Regions from separate parts of the Paenibacillus sp. FSL H8-0122 genome, predicted to be linked through region 3. Evidence: riboswitches for the same ligand, from Rfam matches in the RefSeq annotation. Region 3 holds a riboswitch; each other region holds the start of a gene.
What was found. A riboswitch is a leader RNA that binds a small molecule or an ion and turns the genes downstream of it on or off. The one in region 3 is predicted to bind cyclic di-GMP.
Positions count from the first base shown of each region.

Region 1: it holds a riboswitch for cyclic di-GMP, as region 3 does, so the genes downstream of both, NSS64_RS08060 (thiamine pyrophosphate-binding protein) here and NSS64_RS30450 (flagellar assembly protein A) in region 3, are expected to answer to the same signal.
Region 2: it holds a riboswitch for cyclic di-GMP, as region 3 does, so the genes downstream of both, NSS64_RS26195 (choice-of-anchor A family protein) here and NSS64_RS30450 (flagellar assembly protein A) in region 3, are expected to answer to the same signal.

Region 1 covers NZ_JBBOTB010000001.1:1,875,091-1,882,216, forward strand. Annotated here, with positions in the region: gene NSS64_RS08045 (3-oxoacyl-[acyl-carrier-protein] synthase III C-terminal domain-containing protein) at 1-645, opposite strand, end outside; gene NSS64_RS08050 (hypothetical protein) at 789-1,139, opposite strand; gene NSS64_RS08055 (carboxymuconolactone decarboxylase family protein) at 1,292-1,672, opposite strand; gene NSS64_RS08060 (thiamine pyrophosphate-binding protein) at 1,723-3,336, opposite strand; cyclic di-GMP riboswitch class I at 3,483-3,579, opposite strand; gene NSS64_RS08065 (methyl-accepting chemotaxis protein) at 4,081-5,331, opposite strand; gene NSS64_RS08070 (helix-turn-helix transcriptional regulator) at 5,405-6,358, opposite strand; gene serA (phosphoglycerate dehydrogenase) at 6,588-7,126, opposite strand, start outside.
Region 2 covers NZ_JBBOTB010000001.1:6,132,522-6,139,647, reverse strand. Annotated here, with positions in the region: gene NSS64_RS26225 (sugar phosphate isomerase/epimerase family protein) at 1-32, shown strand, start outside; tRNA gene NSS64_RS26220 (tRNA-Thr) at 120-191, shown strand; gene NSS64_RS26215 (hypothetical protein) at 340-1,488, shown strand; gene NSS64_RS26210 (YukJ family protein) at 1,467-2,219, opposite strand; gene NSS64_RS26205 (ASCH domain-containing protein) at 2,317-2,739, shown strand; gene NSS64_RS26200 (hypothetical protein) at 3,103-3,468, opposite strand; cyclic di-GMP riboswitch class I at 4,169-4,261, shown strand; gene NSS64_RS26195 (choice-of-anchor A family protein) at 4,343-7,126, shown strand, end outside.
Region 3 covers NZ_JBBOTB010000001.1:7,069,933-7,077,058, reverse strand. Annotated here, with positions in the region: gene NSS64_RS30470 (ABC transporter permease) at 1-364, opposite strand, end outside; gene NSS64_RS30465 (ABC transporter ATP-binding protein) at 361-1,170, opposite strand; gene NSS64_RS30460 (ABC transporter substrate-binding protein) at 1,185-2,198, opposite strand; gene biuH (biuret amidohydrolase) at 2,224-2,907, opposite strand; cyclic di-GMP riboswitch class I at 3,413-3,505, shown strand; gene NSS64_RS30450 (flagellar assembly protein A) at 3,614-5,248, shown strand; gene NSS64_RS30445 (aldo/keto reductase) at 5,263-6,237, shown strand; gene hcp (hydroxylamine reductase) at 6,335-7,126, opposite strand, start outside.

The DNA.
Region 1 (7,126 bases), 5.2 Mb from region 3:
TCCTGCGGCCACACCGTTGCGTCCGAGCTTAGCCAGGCCTTCTGCCGGGAACAGAGAGTTGCCGTACACACAGGTGTCTGTCTGGTAGATAGAGTCAATGAAGCCGACCGAATGCTCATCGCGCTCCAGAATGACAGCGGCAGCGGCATCACCGAAGTTCGCGTAATATACCGGATCATTCTTGTCCGCATGCGGCGCCACATAATCGGAGCCGATGACGAGAGCGCGGCGGATTCTCGGGTTCGCCATCATCTGGCGGCTGACCTGTTCAACCGAGGCGGTCATTCCGGCACAGTTGGCATTGCTGTCAATACAGATGGTATGCGAGGCCCCGTTAATCAGGCGGTGAATCATCAATGAGTTCGTAGGAAATATATATTCAGGAGTCTGGCTTGCATAAGCGATCAGGTCAATGTCAGGGCCGGTAAGACCGGTCTTCTCCAGAACATTACTTGCGGCTTCAAAAGCCATTGTCAGGGAGTTCTCATCCGGGCTGTCGATGCTGTAGCGGTTTTGACGGCCCAGAGTAGCCAGCAGTCCACGGATATCAATACCTTTATCGTCAAAATGCTGTATGAAAAAGTCATTGCCGATTCTTTTGTCTGGATGGTAGATATCAATGTCCTTAATGCGAATCCCCGCCATAGTACAGACCTCCTAAAGTTTTGTTAGCTATACTTCTCACGAATCTGCTTCTTACAAAACTCTCTTCCGGCATTAGCAGCCGGTTCAATGAATGAATTAGCATGTGCGTTTCAAGCAGCTGATTTAGGTTTAAATTGTATTTATTAAGCTTGTACGGTTGAAGTGATCTCCAGGTTCTCAAGTCCGGCTTTGCGGCCCAGGCGTGCCAGCTGCATTTTGAGGATCGGGTTATTTTCCAGGGTAAGACTCACTTTCTGGAAGCCGTCAGCCTTGAACATGATGAAGCAGCCTTCAAGCAGCGGTACAACATCAGGAGCTGTTACATTCAGCTTGCGGCAGTCGATCTCTAGTGCATATTCAGCAGGGCTGATCGGGTTAATGGTCTGCTGGTAAGCCTGTATAGATTTGAGCCCGTCCTCGTTAGAGAAGGTTCCCTCCAGCTCAATATTGATCACTTTCTTCGCAGTATCTGTCTTCAAAATAAATTGTCCCATGTTGATCTCTCCCTAAGTGTAATTTCCAATACCTCCAAAACATTATTCCTGCGACTCTATTCGACAAAATCGCAGTTCGATTTGGGATATTTTGCCTTCATTATAACCAGATCATCCTGAAATGTGCAATCGAAAAGTCGAAATTTGTAGAATTATGAAGATTTTTCTTTGATCTCCTCCAGGGTATCCAGCAGCACATTAAAGGCCGAAATCACCCGGGGGGCACCGACGCAAGGGGTCAGATGCAGCAGCACACCCTTGATCTGCTCGACGGTCATGCCAACGCGGAGCGCCATTACATAATGAACCCCCAGCTGTTCATATTGCCCCATCGTAATCAGAGACGAGATCACTGCAATCTCTTTCCAGTCAGAGCCAATCGTGGTCCGCTGAAAAATATCGCCATAAGCATTGCCCATGATATATTCGGCTAATTCCGGAAAATGCTCTTTGATCGGAGCCAGGGCCTTGGCCCCATAATCTCCTGAGAGATCAGTGAAATGATCGAGTCCGCTGTTCATGCTCTTGTTCACGTTATGTCCTCCTGACAGTAGGTTAGAAAAGGTGTGCGGATATGGCTTCCTTACGTAAGATCCAGCGTGCGGTGGGCCGTAGGAGGCATTTCATCACGGTCAGTCAGCAGCTCAATGACAGCTGCCTTGTTAAGTGCCACAGCTTCGCGGATTGCGGCAGCGAACTCCTCCTGCGTCTCGCAGCGGAAGCCGGCTGCACCCAGCGATTCGGCGAATTTCACGGCATCCATCGGAACCTCGAAGATCGTACCGTCAATCCGGCCGGTCGTTTTCTCCATGCCCTTGAGCGCCATATCCAGCTGCATATTGTTCACCACGATGAAAATTACCGGAATGTCCTTGCAAACGGCCGTGTTTATTTCAGCTCCGAGCATCATAAAACAGCCGTCCCCGGTAATACAGAAGACAGTCTCCCCGGGAGAGGCAGCCTTGGCGCCGATCGACATGCCAATTGAATTGCCCATACAGGCAAAGTAGGCATCGAATATGAAGCTGCCGGGCCTGCGGACATTGAACCATTTCACAGCATTGAAGCCATGGCTGCCGTCATCTACAAACACGCTGCTGTTGTAAGGAATCAAGCCGCTCATCGTGCTCATTACCGAAGCCAGAGAGAGCCCCGCCAGCACGGGAAGCTCGTCATTGTAAGCATTGGAGATTGTGATTTCATGCCTGGTGACCGTAGAGGAGTCCAGCTTCTGAAGATACAGTGCCAGGTTGTCCCTTAAGTCCCCGCCGACAGCGATAGTGGATGAGGACAGTATTTTGCCGACAAAGGTTGGATCTACATCGAACTGGATCAACTGCTGCGGATGATTCTCCGGCTTCAGGTTGCAGATGGTCATGTCGCTCAGCCGGGAGCCCAGAACAATGAACAGATCGCTGTTGTTCAGCAATTCATCGCCGTGCGAAGAGCCGCCGACGCCGACAGGACCGTGGTAGAGCGGGTGATCATAAGCTATGGCGCCTTTGCCGCCTGGAGAGGTGACTACAGGAATGTTGAAGGTTTCGGCCAGCTGGACCAGTTCCTGATGGGCACCTGAACGGTTGACGCCTTTACCGGCAATGATCAGCGGTCTGGCAGATTGATTAATCGCCGAGATAACCCGGTCATAGTTCTGATAACTGACCAGTCCCTCGCGTTCCGGCAGGACAATCCGGCATTCCGCGAGCCGCTCTGTCTGCACATCAAACGGAATGCAGAGATGGACCGGACCTTTCCGGTCACCGAGGGCGATGGATAGGGCATGGTTGAAAATCGTGCTGAAGTGATCGCCGCGTTCAACGAGCTTGCTGAAGAGGGTGGCCGGCCGGAACATATCCGCCAAATCAGCCAGATAGGAAGTGGAATCCTGACATTGGGGAATGCCCAGCTCCTTGATGGACTGATGTCCGGTGATGAAGAGGACGGGAAGATTATTGGCCTTGGCATGCGCTGCTGCGGTGAGCAGATTCGTTCCGCCCGGACCGGAGGTGCCGAAGGCTACCCCGAGACTGCCGGTCTTCAGAGCATAACCGCCGGCGGCGAAGCCGGAGCTGGATTCGTGCCGGCCGGGGATGAACTCTATACCGTAGTCAACCATTTTCAAAGCGATGGGGCAAATAGACTTGCCTATAATTCCAAAAGAATGAGTGACTCCCAGATTGTGTAATGCTTCCGCCATATAATCTGCAACTGTCTTCAGAACATCCACCCCGCAAGTTGTTATTTGTATACGTCAGCAATAGAAAACCTGTACTCAGCATTGGAGCACAGGTCTGTTGCACGAATCACCATAATCAAACGCGAAACCTAAGGCGTTCACAGTTTTTCAGCAACCTGGCTGTCATGATCCCACTTCAGAAATGAGACTGTAGATCCATGGCTTTGCGTCATTCCCTTTCGGTGAATTTTGCCGGTATGCGGTTATAAATGAATTTGTGGAGAATTTTCCTTTACAATATATTCCTTGCTCCTCTTTTGTCAATAACCCCTGTGAGAAGAAACTCGGAATTTGACGAATATTCAGGAGTAAAAATGGCTAAATATTTGGATTTTCAAACTTTTGAAAATGGTTGTCTCTGGAAGACTAAAGTCTTAAAATGCAAATGGCCATTTAGGTTGGTTAATATGGGAAGTGAGCCCAAAGACTCATTACATTCCTGATTTACTGAAAAATATTAAGAAATCGCTAGATATACAGCATTGCAAATTTCGGTGATAGGACTTAAGTAGCGGTGATGTGAGACGTTAGCTTATAGACAATCTATGACAATAGAACGACTATAGTAAAGAAGTGCAAAGCACGTTTTTTACCCTTATGCACAATTTCAACAATTTGTGAATATTACATAACAATCTTTGTTTTGCCCAAAAAAAGAGACACCTCCCGCAGAAAATTCCGCAGGCGTGTCTCTTTGTGCCGGGGTTAAAATTTGAAAATATGAATCGTTTTTTGCAGGTTGAAGACTGCGGAGGTCATCTTCTCTGTCTCCTCAGCTACGGATTGCAGAGCATGAATCTGTTCGTTCATCGCTGCGGACACCTCTTCCGTCCCTGCGGCGGTCTCCTGGGTGATGGCTGAGATATTCTCGATCGCCCCGGAGATCTTGAGTGCACTCTCCAGCATAAGGTCACTCTCTGCGGAGAAGGAGGCAATCTGCTCGGTTATGTATTGGACACTATGCACAATTTGAGCAAAGATGTTGGCCGTCTCCGTAATCATCTCATTCTGCACCTGGACTACCTCTTCGTTAATGGCGATGTTATCAATAGCCTGCTTGATATCCGCTTCGATGCTGCGTACCAGACCGAACACCTCTTTGGTTGAAGCGGTGGATTCCTCGGCCAGCTTGCGGACCTCCTGGGCAACAACTGCGAACCCGCGGCCATGCTCGCCTGCACGGGCGGCTTCAATAGAAGCATTGAGCGACAGCAGATTGGTCTGTTCAGCAATTTCAGTAATCGTCTTGGTAATCATCGTAATGCCTCGTGCGTTATGCGATAGGGCTTCGATGGTATCCGCCACCTTCCGGGTAGCCTGGATGTTCTTGCGCATGCCTTCGGCTTGGGTATCCACCGATTGCCGTCCCTGTTCTACCAATTCCAGCGTATGTACAGACCTTCTATTCATTTCCTTGGTGGAATTCGTATAATTGGAGACTTTGATTTCGATATCCTTGATCGATTCGGTCATATCAGCGATATCCACCGAGATTTCGTTAGCACCGAGGGCCAGTTCATTGGAGGAGGAGGCCACCTGCGCCATGACAAACTTCAGGTTCTGATTCTTGTCTTCAATCCCGCGGCTGGCGTCCATAACCTGACGGGTAATCTGTGAGGCATCGGTGAGGATTTTTTTGAGCTTGTCAATCATGGTATTGAAGGAGCGGCTAATGTCGCCCATGGAGCCATTCTCGTCGGCACGGCTGGTGAAGTCGCCTTTGGCAATCGTGTGCGTCACATTGGAGATATCCTCAAATGAAGATGTAAGCGTTCTCTCAATGAAGCGCGCAAGCGGGTAAGTCAGCGCTGCCAGGACGGCGACAAGAATAATGCCGATGAGCAGCCTGTCCATAAGGATTAGCGTAATTAAGACAGGGACAGCGAATAAAGCGGCAACCAGGTAACATCCGGTGACGATTTTTTGTTTCAACGGCAGCTTGTTCATCCAGTCCATAATGTAAAGTCCCCCTATAAATAATAATGTGTATTGTAATATTATAGGGGATACTAGTGCATTTGGTCTATTATTAAAAATCGTATAATGCTGCCGCTTCGCGCAGAGCCGCAGCAACCGTATCCGCAAGCTCAGGCGGTGCCGTCACCTTGATGCCCTGACCCAGAGACAGGATGATCCGGCACGCAGACTCCGGCGTGTTGAACTCGACCTCGGCCCTGATCCAGCCCGGGGCCTCAGAAGGCTCCTTGTGCAACAGGGCGACGTATCGCTCCTTCTGCAACTCCTTCATTGTTTGCTCTCTTACAAGCAGGCTGGAGGGGTACCGGGGCAAGGCAGACTTGAACGCTGCGGTGGAGGTCTCCCAATAGCGGGACAGGTCGAAATCCTCCGGCAGCTCAAATAGCTCATCTGTGACTTTGGCCTCAGTGATTCTGGAGACCCTGTAGGTCCGCAGCTCGCTGTCATGCCCTGCGACCAAGTACCAGACTCCGCGCTTGACCACCAGCCCCAGCGGTGCAACCAGCCGCTCGGCGGCGTCCTCCCCGCGCAGATAGGTGATGCTCACCTTGCGGTTCTCCCATAAAGCTCCCTGCAAAGCGGTCAGGCAGGGATAGGTCTCCCCGGAGGGATGCCACCCGGCTCCGTCGATGTGAATCCGCTGGCTGAGGAAGCTGAAGGGGGTGACTGGCTGCCGGGTAGCGACAGCCTGCAGCTTGCGGGCGGCCGAGGAGAACTCCTCCTGAATGCCCAGAGCGTGCAGAATTGCCGGATCAGCGGGCACCAGCAGTGCGGCAATCTCCTTGGTGTTCATTCCGGTCAGGGAATTCCGGTAGCCTTCAGCCAGCCTCCAGCCGCCTTCCCGGCCGCGCTCGGCCAGCACGGGGATGCCGGAGAAGCTAAGTGCCTCCATATCCCGGAAGATTGTACGTTCGGATACCTCCAGCGTTTGCGCCAGCTCTTTGGAGCTGATTTTGCCGCGGCTCTGTAAGATTTGAACGATAGTGATCAGACGATCCGCTCTCATTCTGCAACCTCCCTTGAATGTATTGTTTATATATGTCAATGGTTGTCATGTATAAGGTATATATTAGACAAGAGTACGGATTAGCGCAAATGATCATCTAATCCGCAGTACCGTTCTTTAAAAGGACGGCCAAGCCGTTTCCGCTTATATAACGCAAAAAACACTCTTTGGAAGTGCGCAGCCTGGGGCCTGCACTCCCGAAGAGTGTTTTATTGTGAAGAAATAAGAATTAGAGCAGAATGATCTCCTCAGCGGTGTTGATCTCCGGCAGTCCGGCCAGCTTCACCAGGACCTCCTTCGGTACGCCCTTATCAACGGTCAGGAGCATGATGGCCGCTCCGCCGATGATAGTACGGCCAACCTGCATGGATGCGATATTGACGCCGTTCTCGCCAAGCAGGGTGCCGACGAGTCCGATGATACCCGGCTTATCGTTGTGCGAGATGACAAGCTGATGACCTTCCGGAGCAATATCGACCGGGAACTTGTTGACCTTAACAATCCGTTCGCCATAGCCCTGCAGCAGGGTGCCGGCGACCAGACGCTCTTCATCATGCTCAGCCTTGAGTGTTACCGTGATGAGGTTGGTGAAGCCTTTGGTTTTGGAAGCCTTGGTCACCACTACATTCACATCACGGGTCTTCGCCAGATGCATCGAGTTGACGATGTTCACATCTCCGGCAAAGTGGCGGGTGAGCACACCTTTGACGACATAGCGGGTAAGCGGCTGGGTATCCACATCCGAGAGATCACCGGCATATTCCACAT
Region 2 (7,126 bases), 940 kb from region 3:
ATTTCCGCGGGCTGGGGCTGATGCAGGGCTGATGACACGGCAGCCAGCGGAAAAAGGGGTTGCGTTTTCCGCTGGAAGAGTTATAATATTTTTTGTTTGGCAGATGCAAACGTCTGTAAGCTGGTGTAGCTCAGGGGTAGAGCAACGCACTCGTAATGCGTAGGCCGGGGGTTCAATTCCCTTCACCAGCATCTTTACAAAGTCGATAGTGGCGCGGGTTTCCGGGTTTTTGGAACTGCGCCTTTTTTCTATGCAAGCATCAACATCTACCATTCTTCTAACCTTTAGTTAAGTAAAGTGGGGAGCATAGGGTTGGATGCTAGGAGGCAAGGATCTTATATGGGAAACCGGACATTCCTGAGTGTTACCAGTGCCGATACAGATTTGATTGATTATGAGAATACAGCTTTCGAGACGAATAATTTTCTCGCTCCAGTATGGTTTTGTCTGGTCAGCCAAGACCAGTTCCAGCGCTATAGCAGGCAGCTTATGCAAGCCTGGAGCAAGATTCAACCCCATATGGACCAACCGGATGTGGAGGATTTGCCTGAGTGGGAGCATTTCTCCGAGGCCTTCCAATGGCAGATTCCATGGGCGGATGCTGCAGAGCAATTGCGCCTGAGCTTACCCGGCACGCTGGCCCATTTCCCAGCGCTTGCCACTCCTGTACATGAGTGGCTGGTAACCTTATCGACCCATGTACAGCGTTATTCTACTGCCGTTATTCATCTGGAGCTTTCGCAATATTTCTCATTCACGGGCGATCCCGCCCTGTATCTAAAAGACATTCAAGAATACGTTACCCTCTGGCAGTCGCCGCATCCCTCGCAGGAGAAGGTCTGGCAGGGAGCAGCCGATAACGTTTATATGTTGAATGGGGAGCATTTGCCATGGAGAGAACGTAGGGCAGCTCAACCGGAGCAAGCTCTTGATATTCAGCCAGCACAGTCCATTCCTCCAGCATCCGGGAAGCGCCAGTCCAAATGGCGGCAGGAGATCTACATCTGGTTGCTTGCGATTCTATCCGCAGCCCTCTTTTTTACCGTCTATGTTAAGACCTCCAGTGGTTGGTTGGCGGTGCTCTGCTTCTTCATCCCCTCTCTGTGTATCGTTTTGTGGAATATAATTATCGGTCGTAAACGAACCTCCCGTCATCAGCTCGAAGCGGCTAGGACCTTGAAGAGGAACAGTCGCCCTTCTGATGCTGTGCTCAGAATTGAGTATTTCGCTGGGCATTCCCCTATTGGGGTGGATGGCATGGAGACCGGTCCTTCGGAGGATAAAGCGGTACCGGATCTTATCCCCTGGCTGCAAATCCTGCAAGCGAAGGTGCTCTCATCTCATGAGGTTGAGCTCATCGTTTCTGCTAACCATTCACCAGTCTCTACCTTACAACTTCATTTGAAGCTGGATGAACAGCTGGATGCCAAGGATACCGTATCAGCGGTTAATGCGTTGGTGTTGGCTCATGTCAAAGCATTGGTATGATTACATTCACTAACCGGCTTGGTGGCATCTCCCTGGTCGTTAGTACACCAGGATTGGGACTGGAAGGCCAGGAAGATAGCCACCCATCTGTGTTCATTCTCGAAATGAATAAGGACTCCGCCGTCTTGCCATGTGCCATTTTCTCTGGCGTACCCGCCCGCATTGCCTTGGTTCATATGAATATTATGGACGCCCTGCCCAGGGGAGAAGCCGAAGTATTTATCGGATTTATCCTCTTCGGGTCCCCAAGGCTCGCCGAATACGTACAGGGTTGCATCCTGTTCCTGTGCCTCCTTGAGATAAGAGGTGATTTTATCATACAGATTGTTGTGGGGATCATTGTCTTCCTTGTCATCCTGGTTCGTATTAGGCAGAGCCACCATCTTACTGGGAATCACCAGGTTTCCCCTGATATAATCTAGGGCAAGGCTCCGGTTATGCCAGGTGATCTTCGTGAAGCCGGATTCAAGCGTGAGCCAACGGGCCGTTTCTTCCGCTTTGAAATCTTCGCCCACATAATAAAGCACCTGATTTGCAGTGTCCTCCGGTAAATGTTCCGCTTTAGCGCTTGATCTGATATTGATAGCCACCCTGTACTTTTTATGAATATCACCTTCAACCTCAACCAGTACCTGGATATGATTATTTTTGACACCTAGCTTATATATGATATTCTCATTGGATAATTTGCATTTTAATACCCCGTACCCTTGATCTAATCCGTTACCCATAGTCCGTCAGTCCCCCTTCTTAGCTATTATTCTTTCCCGTAGAAGGCCATAGTAATTCTGAGTAAAAAGGTGTTCATCAGAGGAGGCAAGCTACATTATGAAATGCCTGACCATACGCCAGCCGTGGGCCACGTTAATTGCGCTGGGAGAAAAACAAATCGAAACCCGGACCTGGCGGACCGCCCACCGGGGAGAGTTAGCCATCCATGCCGGGATGCAGGTGAATAAGGCGATCTGCCGGACGGAGCCGTATCAGTCGTTGCTGGCACGTTACGGCTACACTGCGGACAACCTGCCAACCGGCAAGATCATTGCAGTCAGCCGCATTGCGGATTGCTGTGAGGTGACGCCGGAGCTTGCGCAGCAAGGCTGGCCGGGCGGCAATGAATATGTATTCGGCAATTATGCCGAAGGAAGGTATGCCTGGAAGCTGGAGGAGGTTGTTCCGCTGGTACATCCCATCCCTGCTAAGGGACGTCTGGGTTTCTGGGAATATCCTGTGCTGGAAGAGGAATTGTGAATTTCTTGACGGCAATGTGAAGAAAAATTGCTCCAGATTGGCTGTCAGCTGGTATAATTGGGATATTCGGCGGGAAATCTTCCTATATATAAGGATAGTTGTGCTCTGAGGCGGTCTACCGCTGGAGAGGGGCAGAAATGCCGGGAAGGAGCGTATGCATAATAGATGGGAAGCCTTCTAATTGCATGGCTTTGTATGCTTTGTTTGTTTCTTGCGTTCAGGGATCAGGTAAGCCGGAGAATCCTGTACCCGGTAGCTGTGGTGGTGATATGCGGCACGCTCGGGTATTGGACGTTGTTAATGTAACCGCATCCGGGTGAACATTTCATGCAGAAGTCTGCCGCTTGCGGCAGGCTTCTTTGGTTAGCCCTGCTCCATCTTCTCCATACCCAGGTATCTGCGCATATGCAGAGTGGCCTGGGCTGCAATCACATCATCCAGCAGCAGCATCCGCTCGTGATAACCCCTGCAGACGAATTTGGCTTCAACACCCGCCTCCAGCCGCTGCTGCTCATAGACCTTCAGACCACGGGCGCGCATCCCGGCACGGACCTCCCGCAGATCAGCAGAAGCGGCATGGACGGCCGACTGGATTACCTCCAGATAAGGCGCAGGCGTGCGCAGCTCTGAGGCTATAGCAGAAGCATCCCGCTCGAAGGCGGATAGAATAAGCGGCAGCAAAATATAGGATTTGACCAGCAGGTTATCCTGGCTCTCTGCTCTTTGCATCCTTCTCAACCCCTCAAAGAGAACGTATATTCGCATTGTAACTCATCCTTCAAAAAATAATCAATGGGTTTTATAAATTAACTCAAATAATGTGATATATTTCACAAAAAAATAAGATGAATTATTTTATATTAAAATTGAAATATTAAAGATTAAAGATTGAAAAATAAATCAGCTCAAAGGAGAATGGCAATGAGTCATGAAGGAAGTCTCCGCCGTGGTTTGGTATTCGGGATCATTCTAAGTGTTCCGCTCTGGGTATCGATGATTGGCTGGGTTCAGCTGTTCGGGTCTGCCTAGGCGACATTTTATTCAAAATATATGAAGTCTATTAGCAGGTGTCGTCCCTATGGGCGGCACTTTTTTTCTGAGCTGAGCTGAGGGCTATAAAATAGGACAAATGAATCAAATTTAAATAATATAAATTGATATTATTATAGGGAAGAGAGACAAACGGCTACAGCCAATCTTCTGATTTCTCGACTTTTTTCGTCAATAAATAAAAAGAGACTCGCCCCTGAACCCTTATGGTACAAGGGATCAATGAGGAACCATCGAAAAATATAATTTCAAAAAATATACTGGGAATGGATTGACAATAGGATGGGGGAGCGGATAAACTGAAATTAGTACAAAAGTAACAAATGTCATAGACTCAACGATGAATTTACATAAGTTACTCCCAATTTCATACCGAAATCATGTACAAACGCAAACCGGATCGAAAGAACGGGACGCAAAGTCAGGAATCTACTGTCTCTAAAGTTGAGACTAGGGTCGTCCGGCCGCCGTGAAGCTAACCCTTCTTGGCGGTCTTTTTGTTGTTATAGTCGCGTGACAGATTCATAGAATAGTAACTAGGAGGTGTGGACTATTGAAAAAAGGAGTACGTAAAACAGCCGCCATCCTTATGGCAGGCTTATTGACCGTATCCAGTGCTTTTACGTGGGGCACGGATGTCAGAGCAGCTTCAGGGGTTCCTTATACGCCAACACCGGTTTTGGGGGTCGCAGGGAATTTTAATGCTTTTATTCTTGGGGATTTCACACAAGGCGGTGATCAGATTGAAGGCCGTCTGGCAGCGGCGGGGAACATTACCCTCACCGGAGGTTACGGAGTAGCCAGGGCATACAGGAGTGCTTCGCCTACGGATGTGCTGGTTGCGGGCAAGAATTTTGAACATTCGGGTAGCGGAGAAATTTACGGAAATGTGGTATACGGGGACAGCATTACAGTCAATGAGCCCCAGGTTAAAATTATAGGTACTAAGAGGAAAGAGAAGCCGATTGATTTTGCAGCCGAGCAGCAGGCTCTGATCTCCCGTTCCACAGAGTATGGGGCCTTGGCTGACACGAATGAGATCGGCAATAACAATTATGGACAGCTCAAGATAAGTGCACCGGATCGTTTCAATGTAGTTCATTTGGATGCCTCGACACTGGCGAAGACCAACTATATTGAATTCAACATTGCACAGAACGCTACGCTGATTATTAATATAAGCGGGCCTACAGTCAATGTGCCGAGCTTTTCAATGAATAACGGCAGAGCCAGTCAAGTATTGTTCAACTTTTACGAAGCTTCTGAGGTGAATATCGCTAATACCTCCTTCTATGGCAGCATTCTCGCACCCAGAGCGGATGTTCATTATGCCCGAGCAGAGCTGTACGGAACCCTGATTGCAAAATCTTTTAGCGGCGGGGTAGAGATGCACCTGGGATTGTACGAGGGAGAGGGGCCGCCGCCGAGTCCGACGCCGACCGCAACACCGACACCTAGTCCGACACCAACGGCAACGCCGACAGTGAAACCAACACCAACGGAAACGCCGACACCGACTGTGAAACCAACACCAACGGTAACGCCAACGCCGACAGTGAAACCAACACCAACGGTAACGCCGACACCAACTGTGAAGCCTACACCGACGGTAACACCAACACCTACAGTGAAACCTACACCGACGGTAACGCCAACGCCAACGGTAACACCAACGCCAACGGTAACGCCTACACCTACAGTGAAACCTACACCCACAGTAAAACCTAGCCCGACACCTGTGTGCACCCCAACTCCAAAGCCAACGCCGACCGTGAAGCCGACGACAACACCGACCGTGAAGCCAACGCCAACGCCGACGGTGAAGCCAACACCAACGCCGACCGTGAAGCCAACGCCGACGCCGACCGTGAAGCCAACACCAACGCCGACCGTAAAGCCGACGCCAACGCCAACTGTGAAGCCGACGCCAACGCCAACTGTGAAGCCGACACCAACGCCAACTGTGAAGCCAACACCAACGCCGACCGTGAAGCCAACACCGACGCCGACCGTGAAGCCAACACCGACGCCGACCGTGAAGCCGACACCAACACCGACCGTGAAGCCGACGCCAACACCGACCGTGAAGCCAACACCAACGCCGACAGCGGTACCGACACCAACGTCGACCGTGAAGCCAACACCGACGCCGACCGTGAAGCCAACACCGACGCCGACCGTGAAGCCGACACCAACGCCAACGGTAGAACCGACACCGACACCAACGGCAGTACCGACACCAACGCCAACGGCAGTACCGACACCAACGCCAACAGCAGTACCGACACCAACACCAACGGCAGTACCGACACCAACGCCAACGGCAGTACCGACACCAACGCCAACGGCAGTACCGACACCAACGCCAACGGCAGTACCGACACCAACACCAACGGCAGTACCGACACCAACGCCAACAGCAGTACCGACACCGACACCAACAGCAGTACCGACACCAACGCCAACAGCAGTACCGACACCAACGCCAACGGTAGAACCGACACCGACACCAACGGTAGAGCCAACGCCAACACCAACGGCAGAGCCGACACCAACGCCGACGGTAGAACCAACACCAACACCGACAGCGGTGCCTACGCCAACACCAACGGCAGAGCCGACACCAACGCCGACGGTAGAGCCGACACCAACGCCGACGGTAGAACCGACACCAACGCCGACGGCAGAGCCAACACCAACACCGACGGTAGAGCCGACACCAACGCCAACGGCAGAGCCGACACCAACGCCAACGGCAGAGCCGACACCAACGCCAACGGCAGAGCCAACACCGACGCCGACGATAGAACCGACACCAACACCAACGGCAGAGCCAACACCGACGCCAACAGCAGTACCGACACCAACGCCAACGGCAGAGCCAACACCGACACCGACGGTAGAGCCGACACCAACGCCAACGGCAGAGCCAACACCAACACCGACGGTAGAGCCGACACCAACGCCAACGGCAGAGCCAACACCAACACCAACACCGACACCAACACCGACACCAACGCCGACGCCGACACCAACGCCGACACCAACACCGACGCCGACACCAACGCCGACGCCGACACCAACGCCGACACCAACACCGACGGTAGAGCCGACACCAACGCCGACACCAGATCCAACACCAGTAACAACGCCAGCGCCAACATCGCCGCCGTTCAGTTTCCCTCCAGTGCCTACGCCGACTCCGATAATCGGATTTATCGTGAGCAATGATGTGGCTGTGAATGATGATCCGCTGCCGCTTGGGCCTGTAGCAACTCCGATAGCTACAACAGTACCGGCATCAACGCCGACACCGGCTATTGCGGTTGCGCCAATA
Region 3 (7,126 bases):
CGATTACCTTCGAGGTATACCCGGTCCCCAGCCAAACGACCAGCAGCGGGGCCAGCGCCACCAGCGGCGTAGTCTTAAGGGCGATGGCCAGCGGGAACATTCCCTTCTCTATTGGCTTGGAATGCACGAAAATCACTGCGGTAGCCAGGCCAAGGATATTGGCGAGAATGAACCCGGTCAGCGCTTCGCCCAGCGTAACCAGCGTATGCGACCAGAGCGAGCCATTAATTGCCGAGACTACCTGCGTAGGCGCAGGCAGCAGATACATCGGAACCGACAGGAGACGTACAGCCAGCTCCCAGAGAAGCAGGAAGCCAAGCGCAAACGTGACCGGGTACAGGGTGTCTTTGATTTTGACCGTCATAGATGCTTCACCCGCTTTCTCAGTTCCTTGACAATCCGGTGGAATTCCGGCAGCTCTTCCATGCCCGCCTCACGCGGGGAGGGCAGCGTCACCGGAATGATATCCGTCACACCGGCGGGCCGGGGAGACATCATCACGACCCGGTCTGACAGCAGCGCGGATTCATGAATGGAATGGGTAACCATCACAATGCTGCTTAGACTGGTCTCCGGGCTCTCCCACAGCCGCAGCAGCTCGAAATTCAGCTTCTCGCGTGTCAGCTCATCCAGCGCGCCGAACGGCTCATCCATCAGCAGCACCGTCGGATCGGCAGCCAGGGCCCGGGCAATCGCCGCCCGCTGCTGCATCCCGCCGCTGAGCTGATGCGGGAAGTGGTTCAGATAATCCTGCAGACCGACCAGGCGCAGGGCACTTTCTGCTTTTTCACGCGCCTCGGCTTTACTGAACTTCTTCTTCTCGCCCAGCTCCAGCGGCAGCATGACATTCTGTAGCGCATTCAGCCAGGGCATCAGGACAGGCTTCTGGAAGACCATGCCCAGGGAGAGATCAGGTGAGGCATACGCCACCTCTCCACCGGCCTCCGGGCTTAACAACCGCAGCATCAGCCGGAGTGTTGTGGATTTCCCGCAGCCACTCGGTCCGAGAATCGAAATGAATTCATTGCGGTATACATCAAGACTGACCTGATCCAGCACAGGCACGTTGCCGAAGGAAAGAGAGCAGTTGCGCAGGGAGAGCATGGTTTCCCGGGTACCGGGATGCTGCGCGGCGGCAGCATCCAGCTGTTCTTTGATCGCTGTTGTCATTATCGGGTCCCTCCTTATTTCAAAAACTCATTGGTGAACAATCCGCGTATGTCCTGTTCCTTTTTCACAAAGCCCAGCTCGACCAGATTCTTCTGCAGGGTCTCCCAGGACGCCTCATCCATCGAGCCCAGCGGGAGCTTCTCCGGATCAAGCAGCGGAATGCTGGCCTTCATCATATTGACCTCATGCTTCAGATCCAGCTTCTCGCCATACTTCAGGCCGAATTCCGCCGCTTCGTCTGGATGCTTCACTGCATAATCCCAGCCCTGCATGGAGGCCTGCACGAAGCTTGCGACCATCTCCGGGTCCTTCTTGATGATAGACTCCGTAGTGAATAAGGTATCGGCATAGAAATTGATGCCATAGTCGTTCGGGTCGATAATATTCACTTCCTTGCCCTGCTCCTCTACAGCCAGCACTTCATTAATGACATAGCCGGGCCAGGCCTTGACCTGCCCGGTCAACAGCGGACTCAGATCGTATTTGACCGGCATCTCTTCGATTTGCGAAGGGTCGATGCCCGCGCTTTTCTCCATGGCCCGGAAGGTCAGCTCTTCGTTGCCGCCCAGCTTAATGCCTACCTTTTGCCCGACAAGGTCCTCCATAGTCTTGATCCCGGACTCTTTGAGTGTGAACATGACGAACGGGGTTTTGCGGTAGATCGCCGATAACGCTTTGACAGGGACGCCTTTCTCTCTGGCGATGACGACCTGGTCGGCACCCGTAACTCCGAACTCCTCACTGCCGGAAGCTACCATCTGCACAGCCGGGAAATCCGAGCCCCCCGGGCGGATCTCAACATCCAGCCCCGCTTCTTTATAGAAGCCTTTTTCCACCGCGGTATAAAAGCCGGCAAACTGCGCCTGGTGAATCCACTTCAGCCGGAGCACCACCTTCTTCAGCTCGCCTGAGCCTTCCGCTCCCTGGCCTTCGGCCTTACCGGCTTCCGTAGTGTTACCGCAGGCGGTCAGGAGCAGCATCAGCGAGGTTAACAGCATCAGCGCTTTCGTTCTGGACTTGTTCCACATGGTTATTCCCCCGTTTATGAATGATTTAGTATTGCTCCAGCGCACGCAGCACCGCTTGTGAATCACTTACACTGCCGAACACCCCGCCCTGCATTTGAACCATACTCAGCGCCGCCAGGTGATTCGCTTCATCCGTCGCTCCCGTGCAATCCGCAAGAATCAGACACTCGTACCCGCGGTCATTGGCTTCCCGCATCGTGGTGTGTACACAGACATCGGTCGTAATACCGGTCAGAATCAGATGGGTAATTCCTTTATTCTTCAGGATCAGGTCCAGGTCCGTTGCGTAAAAGCTCCCTTTGCCCGGCTTGTCTATAATGTACTCTCCGCGGGCAGGCGCCAGCTCCTCAATGATCTGCCAGCCACGCTCCCCCCGCACGAGGATTCGTCCCGCCGGTCCTTCGGAGCCGATCTCGGCCCCGATCTGGCGGCTGCGCCACCGTTTGTTCGCCGGCAGATCCGACAGATCCGGCTTATGCCCCTCGCGGGTATGGATCACGGTGAACCCTTCAATCTCCCGGATACGTGCCAGCAGCCGCTGAATGGGCTGAATCGCCCTCGCTGTTAATGAGAGGTCATAACCCATTCTCTCGACGTAACCGCCCTTGCCGCAAAAATCCGTCTGCATGTCGATAATCATCAGCGCTGTCTTCGCCGGGTCCACAGCCCCGTCATAAGGCCAGATGTAAGGTGTTGCTGCAATCTGCATGGTTTATGCTCCTCTCCTGATGTCGCTATCTCTATCAATGTTATATTAATTAACATTAATTCGCGTTTCCTTGGTATGAGTTAGATTATATTACAATGAATTTGGGATGTCTTCGGTTTTATTACGAAATAATGCACTGAATGTTTGTGTTTATTTACATAGTTAACATATACATAACATTCATACTCGCAATACTCCTTATCAAAAAGGAACACTCCGGGTCTTACCAAGCCCAGAGTGTCCCAACAGTTCAATGCTCACACTTCCCCCCTTCTGCCTCTTCCATAAGCTGTAAGCGCTGGGAAACCAGTTTTTTTGTCGAAATAGAGCTGCATATTTCGAGTTTTTTGATAAATAGGCATAATATAGTTGAAAAATAGCTCTTTAAGTACTAGAATTAAGCTTGTTTGCAGAAGTTAATGACGCATAAGAACTATTTATGATTCTTTTTGTCGATTGCAGTCGACCACTATTCATTGCCTCTACAGGATGTATATCATTGATCTATTTCTAAAGGCAAACTCCCCGAAAGGGCAGGACGCAAAGCTATGGGCCTAAGAACGCCAGAATCTGCGTTTACGGTTGCCAGGCTGCCAATAGAGACCACTTAAGCCAGCTGTTCAGGAGGGGGAAGCCTCCCAGGCTTGATGATGTTCTTTTTCTGTACGAATTGCCATTGATCATACGAAAAAGTGAGGTTACAACCATGCCGCAGCAGGATATCGAACCAAGCCGATATGAATTCGTAGAGTCCCTGATGCTCGAACGTAAAGGTCTCCTGGATTCATTCTCTGTGGAGGGCCGAGCTTCTGACGGGACAACTGGAGATAAGAATGGAATTATCCTCGTGCAGGACAACCAGATATTTATTACTCCCCCGCTCCCCGGAGGTGCTCCCGCCCGCATTTCTGCGATCCACCCTGTTGTCCTGAAGATCAACTGGAAGACCGTTACAGAACCAACCGAGGTCACCAGGGCGGATTATATCACTTGGGAGATCTGTGAGAAGCCGCAATATGAAATTACCGTATCGCCTGACAAGCTCAAGGTCCACTTCACTTTATACCGTGCAGAGAAGTACGCCTGGAATCTGGTCAACTGTCCTGCCGCCTTCGAAGCGGTTGTCCGTGCCCAGCCCAATCCGGCGATGCTGCTGTCCACGCTTACCATAGAACAGATTATCGCCTCACTGGACAACCGTTTTATTCTGCGCAACCTGAACATTCCCGCCCTGTACGCGGAGCTGGAGAACCCTACATATCTTCCCGTATGCATCGCTGAAGGAAGATCCCCGCTGCCCGGCAAGGAAGCCCGGCTGGAATTCCTGCTGCCGGAGCATACACTGGAGGGGAACCGGATGCTTCAGGGACAGGGAGCCCCGGGTCAGAAGCCTGAGGATACCATGGAGTATCTCCGTTTCCCGGGGGCCCCCTTTACCTTTGCAGGCGAAGTCTTCGCCCGCAAACTGCCGCCCGAAGAAGGCATTCCCGGCCTCGACACAGACGGAAGGGTACTGCCCCCTCCCCCGCCGCAGGATCTCTACTTTGCTGCCGGTAATCATGCCAAGCTCCTTCCCTGCGGTCATATCGTGGCCCGGCATACCGGCAGACCCCGCATCTGCGGAGGAAACAGCAGCGTCCGGATATGTGACTTCCCTCCAGCCTGTCTGCTGACCAGCGAGATGACCGATCCTGCGGGCGATGTTATGTTCGCAGGTGACATCATTGTACCGGGAGATCTGGAAGGACCTGTACGGGTTGAAGCCCTCGGGAATGTGTACGTCTATGGCGATATCCGCCAATCTACAATTATAGCCACCGGCAGTATTTACGTTAGCGGCCAGGTCACCGGCAGCGGCCTGTACGCCGGACACGCCGGGGTACTGCAGCATCGTCTGCATAGCCTCGCAAGCCTGCTGCGGACAGAGACGGACGGACTGCTGGAGGCAGCGCGCCAGCTGGCCAAGAATGTGGAATCCCGCCAGCAATCCGTGAATTACGGCCTGGTAGTCATGCTGCTGCTGGAGGATAAATACAGCCACCTCGGCAGCCTGATCCGTGATCTTCAGGCTGCCCTGAGCCGTATGAACGGAGAGTTCGGCTCCGGCACAGACCCGCTCCGGCAGATGCTTGAGGTATTCGCCCATCCGGGACAATTCACCGGGTACATCACAGACAGTGTGCTAAGCCGCTTCTCCAGGCTGCTCCTCAAGCTGAGCGAGGAGATTGAGCTGCTCCAGGAGGAGCATGCGGTAATTAATCTTGCCCGGTCGCAGGAGAGTCGCCTGGAGTCCGGCGGCAAGCTGCTTGTGCGTGATTCTGCTAAGACTACTACTATATAAGGAGAAGTGAGAGCGTGAGATATAACCGTCTGGGCAATAGCGGCCTGCAGGTGTCCGCCCTGGGTCTTGGAACCAATTCCTTCGGCAAACGGGCAGATCAGGAGACCTCGGTCCGCATTCTGCACACCGCTATGGATCAGGGCATTAATTTCATCGATACCGCCAATATCTATGCCGGCTCTGAATCGGAGCGGATCATTGGCCTTGCGCTTGAAGGCAGACGCCATAACGCTGTGCTGGCGACCAAGGCCGGATTGCCGAAGCATGAGGGACCCGGCGGCAGCGGCTCTTCGCGCCATCATCTGATGCAGGAGCTGGAGGGCAGCCTGCGCCGGCTGAAGACCGACTATGTGGATCTGTACCAGATTCACACCTTCGACCCCTACACACCGCTGGAGGAAACACTGCGCACGCTGGATGATCTGATCTCCGCAGGCAAGGTGCGGTATATCGGAGCCTCCAATTATGCCGCCTGGGAGCTGATGAAGGCGCTCGGAATCAGCGAAGCGCGTAACTGGGCGAAATACATCTCTATCCAATGCAGCTATTCGCTGGCTGACCGCACGCCCGAAGCCGAACTGCTTCCGCTCTGCCTGGATCAGGGGCTGGGCATCATCCCATACTTCCCTCTGGCGGGCGGCATTCTTACCGGCAAATATGTCGGCAGCAGCAGTGCCCCTGCCGGCTCCAGAGCAGAGACCGATCCGAACTTCCGCCGCTTCCTTACCCCGGAGCGCATCTCGCTCGGGGAGCAGGTTCAAGCAATTGCGGAGGAGATGGGCACTTCACCTGCGGCTCTATCCCTGGCCTGGCTGATGAACCGGCCCGCCGTCTCCACAGTGATTGTCGGCGCAACTACAGTAGAGCAGGTACAGCATAATCTGCAGAGTCTCTCTGCTTCACCGGATGCAGGAACACTTGAGCAGCTTGACCAGGCCAGCGCCGCCCTCCGCACCGGCGAGCCGTTTGCAGTCTACCGGCTGCCGTAAACGCTGACGGTGATGTTCATATCCATACACAAAAGCGAGCCTCCGTATACGGAGACTCGCTTTTGTGTATTTTGGCTAATGCTGAATCTGTATGGTATTAGACCGCAGCAATGAACCGCTCCATGTCTTCCTGTACGGTAGTAATCCCGCCGATACCGAAGGTATCGACCAAGACCTTGGCTACATTAGGCGACAGGAACGCCGGAAGTGTAGGACCCAGGTGAATGTTCTTCACGCCCAGATGCAGCAGCGCCAGCAGTACGATGACCGCCTTTTGCTCATACCAGGCAATGTTATAGGAGATCGGAAGATCGTTGATATCCGCAAGACCAAACACTTCCTTCAGCTTAAGCGCTATAACCACAAGGGAATAGGAGTCATTGCACTGGCCGGCATCAAGCACGCGGGGAATTCCGCCGATATCGCCAAGCGCCAGCTTGTTATATTTGTATTTGGCACAGCCTGCGGTAAGGATCACCGTGTCACTAGGCAGCTCTGCTGCGAAGTCGGTGTAATAATTCCGGCTCTTCATCCGTCCATCGCAGCCGGCCATGACGAAGAATTGCTTGATGGCCCCGCTCTCTACCGCTCCAACCACCTGATCCGCCACATTCATTACAGCCGCATGGGCGAAGCCGCCGATAATCTCGCCTGTCTCAATCTCCACCGGAGCACTGCAGCTCTTGGCCTGCTCGATCAGGGGTGAGAAATCCTTCTCTCCGTCCGCGCCTGCCGCGATATGCTGAATTCCCGGATACCCGGTGTTGCCTGTCGTGTACAGCCGGTCTTTGTAGCTGTCCTTCGGCGGCACGATGCAGTTCGTGGTCATCAGAATTGGACCATTGAAGCTGGCAAATTCCTCATTCTGCTTCCACCATGCATTGCCGTA